2 regions of the Rhizobium sp. M1 genome follow, and region 1 is predicted to be linked to the other one. Evidence: riboswitches for the same ligand, from Rfam matches in the RefSeq annotation. Region 1 holds a riboswitch; the other holds the start of a gene.
What was found. Region 1 has a riboswitch for FMN ahead of CO655_RS27985 (6,7-dimethyl-8-ribityllumazine synthase). Riboswitches for the same ligand answer to the same signal wherever they lie in the genome.
Positions count from the first base shown of each region.

Region 2: linked by a shared signal. The riboswitch ahead of CO655_RS08715 (DMT family transporter) and the one ahead of CO655_RS27985 (6,7-dimethyl-8-ribityllumazine synthase) in region 1 are both predicted to bind FMN.

Region 1 covers NZ_NWSW01000038.1:11,918-15,507, forward strand. The annotation lists partial or broken gene CO655_RS27975 (LysR family transcriptional regulator) at 1-311, shown strand, start outside; gene CO655_RS27980 (DUF1194 domain-containing protein) at 417-1,193, shown strand; gene CO655_RS27985 (6,7-dimethyl-8-ribityllumazine synthase) at 1,233-1,667, opposite strand; FMN riboswitch at 1,748-1,891, opposite strand; gene CO655_RS27990 (SRPBCC family protein) at 2,455-2,901, shown strand; gene CO655_RS27995 (hypothetical protein) at 3,086-3,436, shown strand; gene CO655_RS28000 (hypothetical protein) at 3,521-3,590, opposite strand, start outside.
Region 2 covers NZ_NWSW01000007.1:258,129-261,718, reverse strand. The annotation lists gene CO655_RS08720 (esterase-like activity of phytase family protein) at 1-805, opposite strand, end outside; gene CO655_RS08715 (DMT family transporter) at 887-1,792, opposite strand; FMN riboswitch at 1,884-2,035, opposite strand; gene hupB (DNA-binding protein HupB) at 2,159-2,434, opposite strand; gene lon (endopeptidase La) at 2,641-3,590, opposite strand, start outside.

The DNA.
Region 1 (3,590 bases):
AAGCGGAATGGCATCTCGTCAGCGGCCGCAAATCGGCCGACGTGCGCGTGTCGGGGCCGGCATCGAGCCGCGATTTCGATGCGGTCAGCGCCTTCACCTATCGTGGCCACGGCATTGGTCTCCTGCCTTCGACCTATTGCGACGAGCAGATCCGAGGAGGCGCGCTCATCCGCCTGCTACCGGACTGGTCGTCGCCGGAAATCTTCGTGCACGCCGTCTATCCCACGCGCCGCTTCCTGCCCCTGCGCCTGCAGGTCTTCCTCGACGCGCTGAAGGCATGGAAAAGTCCTTTGTGGCTGCCGTTGCATTGAGGGGTGCCATCACCGAAAATTGAAGCGGCCCGCGCGGCGGCGCGTTCGGCGGCGGCCAAGCTGTGCTAGAGTCGCCCGGCGTGGGAATGTCGCGGGGATCTGCCGATGTTGACGTCACTTGCGGTGCTCATGGGTCTTTCCGGTGTCGTGCCGACGGCGCAGGCTGCGGCAAACGAGGTCGACGTGACGCTGGTGCTTGCCGTCGACACCTCGCGGTCGATGGATTTCGAAGAGATCGGCATCCAGCGCGACGGTTATGTCGAGGCGCTGAAACACAAGGAATTCATCGATGCGGTGAAGGGCGGGCTCACCGGCCGCATCGCCATCAGCTATTTTGAATGGGCGGGCTATGTCGTCCAGGGTTCGGTGATCGACTGGCAGGTGATCGCGACGGAGCAGGATGCGATCGCCTTTGCCGACAAGGTCGACGCCCGGCCGATCGGCACGCAGCGGCGCACCTCGATCTCCACCGCGATCGCCCAGGGCGTCAGCATGATCATCTCCAGCCCCTTCCGGGGCAGGCGGGAGGTGATTGATGTCTCCGGCGACGGTCCGAACAATTCCGGCAATCCCGTCACGCCCGTCCGCGACAAGGCGGTGGCGTCAGGCATGGTCATCAACGGCCTCGCCCTGATGCTGCGGCCTTCCGATGCGCCCGATGGGCTCGACAAATATTATGCCGACTGCGTCATCGGCGGCCCCGGCGCCTTCGTGCTGCCGGTCCGCAAGATCGAGGACTTCGCCGTCGCCGTGCGCCGCAAGCTGGTGATGGAGATCAGCGGCTTGTCTCTGCCGGCGACGGTGCAGCCGATCGCCGGCGCGGAGCCGGCAACGGACTGCTTGATCGGGGAGAAGCAGTGGCGGGATATGTTTGACCGGTGAGAGAGGCGGCAGGCGTTGCCGCCGCCTCGATGCGGAGGTTTACGCCGCGAGAGCGGCGCGCGTTTTGCCGATCATGAGGGCGGCTCGGGCCGCCTCGCGGCCCTTCTCGACGAAGTGCGCGCGGTAGATCTGCGTGTGATGCTCGGTTTCCTGGTAATTGTGCGGGGTCAGCGAAACCGACAGAACCGGAACGCCGGTATCCATGCCGGCGCGCATCAGGCCATCGACGACGGCCTGGGCGACGAATTCGTGACGGTAGATCCCGCCATCGACGACGAAGGCGGCGGCGATGACGGCGCCGTAGCGCCCGGTCGCCGCAAGATCGCGCGACAGCAGCGGCATTTCGAATGCGCCGGGAACGTCGAACACATCGATCTGCTCAGCTGGAATGAGCTGCTGGAAACCTTCGAGCGCACGGTCGACGATATCGGCGTGCCAGCCGGCTTTGACGAAGGCATAACGGGTGGGTGTCATGGTAATCTCCTTTGGCGTACAGACACGTCACCCAAGGCGATCACGAACGTTCACCGGCTGCCGGTAAGGGCAGCAGGAACGCGCGTTCTCTTTCATCCGGACTATGACCGTCGGCTCAGGCATCTCACCTGATCTGCTGACCCTTCGTTAAGAAGGCGCTCGCGGGCTCGCAATCGAAACTGCATACCGCCGGTAGGGACTTCCACCCCGCCCTGAGAACGGCGCGGACAATAGGGACAAGGCGGCGGGCTGGCAATAGGGGAAATTGGTTTGGTGGTGGGGTGGCTTCGAGGCTTCGCCCTTTCGGGCTGCGCGTCTCAGCATGAAGACGTTGGGGTATGCAAGGCTGATGAGGCTGGAAGTGGAGTGAGCACGCCTCTCCGGCCTCCCTCATCCCTGTGGCCTCAGGCTTCGCCCGAGGGATGTCACAGGGATCCAGTGCGCCCAAGTCCTTGGGCGCGAGAGACTCGCCTCCTGTCAATGGAGTCAATCACGGCGCGGACGCGCCGTGGCTGGATTCCTGTGACATCCCTCGGGTCAAAGCCCGAGGACAGGAATGACGGAGGAGAGGTGGTGCCCGCTACACACCTCAGCATGAGGAGCGTTTGGCGGGTGCCGCACCCGTCAATGAGGGCCGGCGAATAGGAGGAGGACACGCATTGTCCGATCGCCCTTGCTGCGCGTGCACTCGCGCCTACATGCTTCCATGAGCACACTCACGCCGAAACAGCATGACGCGCCGTCCCGCATGAGGCGGGGCTGGCCGTGACCATCATGGGAGGGAGGCATGCCAGAGTCTTTTGTCGTGCGCCGTGAGGCGCATATTGCGGCGCCGCCGGCTGCGGTGTTTGCGCTGATGACGGATCCGGAGAAGATTTTGCGATGGATGGGAACGGAGGCCGAGATCGAGCCGGAGCCGGGCGGGCTCTATCTCGTCAATGTCACCGGCGCCCGCTTTGCGCGAGGCTCGTTTCGCGAGGTCGTGCCGGTGCATCGGCTTGCCTACAGCTTCGGATGGGATGGCAGCGAGGCCGTGCCGCCGGGCTCCAGCCTGGTCGAGATCGACCTGATCGAGCAGCCGGATGGGACGTTGCTCCGACTCACCCATAGCGGCCTGCCGAGCGAGGAGCAGTGCGCCGGCCATGCCGAGGGCTGGGAGCATTATCTCGGGCGGCTCACCGCGGTCGCCGCCGGGCGCGATCCGGGACCGGATCCTTTTTACGGCAGGACATGAACGATTTTTCGCGGGCGCGGGGCGCTTCTCAAGCGCTTGCCGCTGCGGGAAAAACGGCCGGCGGGCACTCCGACCGGCGGTCAAAAAGCAAGGTTTTTTCACCTGCAAACATGAATGCCCGGTTCATCTCCAGTTCAATTTGGCGGCCCTAAAGTGGGTACGGCTGGATGAAATGGAGTTTTCGATGAAGGCACTATCTATCGCGGCTGCCTTGCTCGCTGGCAGCCTTTCGATCGGCTCTGCGCAGGCGATGCCGATGGGGACAATCAATGTCGAGAGCAAGGTCACAAGCGATGTCACAAAGGGCGATGCCACAAAGGGCGATGTCACGAAGGTCGACTACGCCTGCGGCCGCGGCTGGCACCTGAACCGCTGGGGCGAATGCCGCCGCAACTGGCGACGCCCGCCGCCGGTGGCTTTCTATGGTGGTCCGCCCCGCTGGGGCTGGGAGCGCCGCCACCGCGACTGGGATGGCCCGCGCTGGCGCCATGAACGCCGCTGGGATCGCGAACGCCGCTGGCGGGACGACTACTAAAAGCCTCGGCATGAGGCTGACGGACGAAGGCCGGCGCGATATTTCGCCCGGCCTTTTCTTTTGGAAACTGCAATTGCGCTCAGGTCAGATCCGGCTGACCAGCCAGTGCTTGCCGTCGATCAGCTCTTCGAGTTCGGCCGGATCCTTGACGCCG
Region 2 (3,590 bases), on a different contig from region 1:
ATTTCAGGGCGCCGTCCCGCTTGATGTCGATGCCGGTGAGATCGACGCTGCCGGCGGAGAAATGCGTCTTCACCTCAGCCGTATTGGCATCGATGATGACGATCTCGTTGTTTTCCTGCAGCGTCAGGGCAATCTCGTTCAGCCCGTTGAAGGCGACGAATTCCGGCTCCGGATCCTCGGGGGCAACGCCGGCGAGACCGGTCAGCGTCACATGCTTGATGCTGCCGCAATCAACAGTGCCGTTCTTGACCTGGAAGACGACGAGGTCGCCGGCCGGCATCTGCGGGATCTTGCCGTCATTGACGTCTTCGTCGCGCTCGTTTTCGATCGCAATAGTGCCGAGCGTCTTGTCCTTGTTGAGGGCGATCGAATCCGGCTGGCCGCCGAGATCGCAGCTGTTTTCGATCTTCTTCGTCGCCACGTCGACGATCGCCAGGCGGCCCGAGGGCTTCGCCTTGCTCTCGGAGGTGTTGACGGCCACCAGCGCCTTGCCGGCGCTCGAGGTGACCGATGTCGGCTCGCCGTCCATCATCAGCGCGCCGCCTGATTTCGGCGCCTTGGCGTCGCTGATGTCGATGAAGCCGATCGCGCCGAGCGGGCTGTCGCTGTAGATCAGCGTATTGCCGTCGTCGGTCGCGGTGATGATTTCGGCCGATGTCGGCGACAGCTTGTCCTTGTCATCAGGCAGGTTCTGCGCGACCGAGAAAGAGGCGATGCGGTTGAAGACCGGCTCGGCGGCGGCCGGAAAGGCAACGGATGCGAGAAGCACGGCAGCAAGCGCTGCCTGGCGCGATGAAATCGTCATGAAATCCCCCATGTGTCGAATAGTCGAAACATGGGTTTTCTGCGGGACTGCCATGACAGAGACATGACAGTCCGCGACATTTCACACGGAGGCCGCTCGCCTCTCCCGGCGCATCTCATTGCGCATGATGAAGAGCGATGCGGCAAGGATGAGTCCGGCTCCCAGCCAGAGATAACCGGCCGGCGCATAACCGAAGAACAGCCAACCGGCGAGAATGTTGAGCGGCAGCTTCAGACCGTCGAACGGCTGCACATAGGCAGCGTCGGCGCTGGCATAGGCAAGGGTCAGCAGATATTGCGCCACGACCGTCAGGAGGCCCGCCAGAAGGAAGAGAGCCAGCGTCGCACCCGTCGGCACGGCAAGGCCCGCCGCAAGCGCCAGCCCGCCGTTGATCGGCGTCAGCAGCACCAGCAGCCAGACGGTGATCGTCTCCGGCTTCTCAATGCCGGTCAGGCTCTTGGTGATCAGCGACGAGGCGCCCCAGAGCAGCGCCGAGAGCACCGGCAGCAATGTTGCCCAGGTGAAGCTGTCGGACCATGGCTGCAGGGTGATCATCGCGCCGGCGAAGCCGACAGCGGTCGCCATCCAGCGGGCGGGACCGACGCGTTCACCGAGGAACAGGCGGGCGCCGAGGATGATGAAGAAGGGCGAGGTCATGACAAGCGCAATCGCCTGCCAGATCGGCACCGAAGCAAGACCGGAAACCCAGGCCGCGCCGCCGAGCGCGGCAAAGACCACGCGCACGACATGCCGTCGGGGATAGCTGGTGCGCATAGCCGAAAGGCCTGCCTTTCGCAGGAAGGGCAAGGAGAAAAGGAAGGCGAAGGCATATTGCCAGAAGACCGCTGAGGCCGGGGGAAAGGCGAGCTTCATGGTCAGCCACTGGGTGACGACGTTGAGGAGCGAAAAGGCCGCGCCTCCAAGCACCATGAAGGTTGCGCCGGCAAAGGCGCGGGATTGCGAGACTGCAAGGGAATTCTGATTCATGTCTTTTATCCAGAATAGGGACCAACATAAATCAGGACGCATGAGGCGACGACACGCTGACGCCGGCAGTCCCCTGCCCGCACGCGGCCATGCTCATTCTCTTTCATCCGGACTATACCGTCGGCTCCGGAATCACACCGGATCTGCTGACCCCTCCCGCGCATCAGCTTGGGAAAGCGCTCGCGGGCTCGGGCCGCAGCCCTTACCGCCGGTGGGGAGTTTCACCCCGCCCTGAGAACAGGTCCGTGGTAAAACAAAGTGCCGCATGCGGCAAGCGGCCAGAACAAAAAGGGGCCCGGCAAAGCCGAACCCCTCTCAAAAACCCTGCACAGCCGGTCTCGTTTACGGCTGGCGGATAATCTTCAATCAGCCGTTGACGGCGTCCTTCAGGCCCTTGCCGGGCGTGAACTTCGGCACGTTGCGAGCCGGAATGTCGACTTCAGCGCCGGTGGACGGGTTGCGGCCCTTCGATGCTGCACGATGAGAAACGGTGAAGCTGCCGAACCCTGCGAGGCGGATGTCGCCCTTGTTCTTGAGTTCAGCCTGGACAACGTCGAAAACCGCGTCGACAGCGGAAGCCGCGTCAGACTTCGTCAGTCCTGCCTTTTCGGCCACTGCGGACACGAGTTCATTCTTGTTCATGTTTCCACCCCTTTCTAAATGGTATGAAACGACTCAAATGTAAGCTAGGCGCAGAATAGGTTTCATCAGGCCCGCCGGGAACCCAGAAGCCCTGCAAATCAAGGAAAAGCAAGCGTCTACATGACGTTTTCACAAAAAAGGCTGGCGTTTCCGCCAGCCTTTTTGCGTCTTTTGCGCCAAATGGGCATAAATGTGGCAAGCGCCACTCAATGCGCTATGGTTGCGCCCGTCTCATCAAGGCCTTCGACCGATGTGATCACAGGCGTTTCCACCGTGCCATCCCACTCGATCGGCTCGGGCCGGCGGATCAGCGCGTGCTTGATCACCTCGCCCATGCGGGAGACCGGGATGATCTCCATGTTGTTCTTCACGTTGTCAGGAATCTCCGCCAGGTCCTTGGCGTTTTCTTCCGGAATCAGCACCTTCTTGATGCCGCCGCGAAGCGCTGCGAGCAGCTTTTCCTTGAGACCGCCGATCGGCAGCACACGGCCGCGAAGGGTGATTTCACCGGTCATGGCCACATGCTTGTTCACCGGGATGCCGGTCATGATCGAGACGATGGCAGTCGCCATGGCAACACCGGCCGAGGGGCCATCCTTCGGCGTGGCGCCTTCCGGCACGTGCACGTGGATGTCGTTCTTTTCGAACATCGGCGGTTCGATGCCGAAATCGACGGCGCGCGAGCGGACATAGGAGGCCGCTGCCGAAATCGATTCCTTCATGACGTCCTTCAGATTGCCGGTGACAGTCATGCGGCCCTTGCCCGGCATCATCACGCCTTCGATGGTCAGCAGCTCGCCGCCGACTTCCGTCCAGGCCAGACCGGTGACGACGCCGACCTGATCCTCGCCCTCGGCTTCGCCGTGGCGGAAGCGCGGGACGCCCAGGTAATCGGCGATGTTGGCGGCCGTCACGTGAACGGACTTCGTCTTGCCCTTGATGATCTCGGTGACCGCCTTGCGGGCGAGCTTCATCAATTCGCGTTCGAAGCTGCGGACACCGGCTTCGCGGGTGTACTGCTGGCTGATCGCCATCAGGGCATCGTCGCTGACCGAGAATTCCTCGGGCTGCAGCGCATGTTCCTTGATGGCCTTCGGCAGCAGGTGCCGCTTGGCGATCTCGCGCTTTTCATCCTCGGTGTAGCCGGCGATACGGA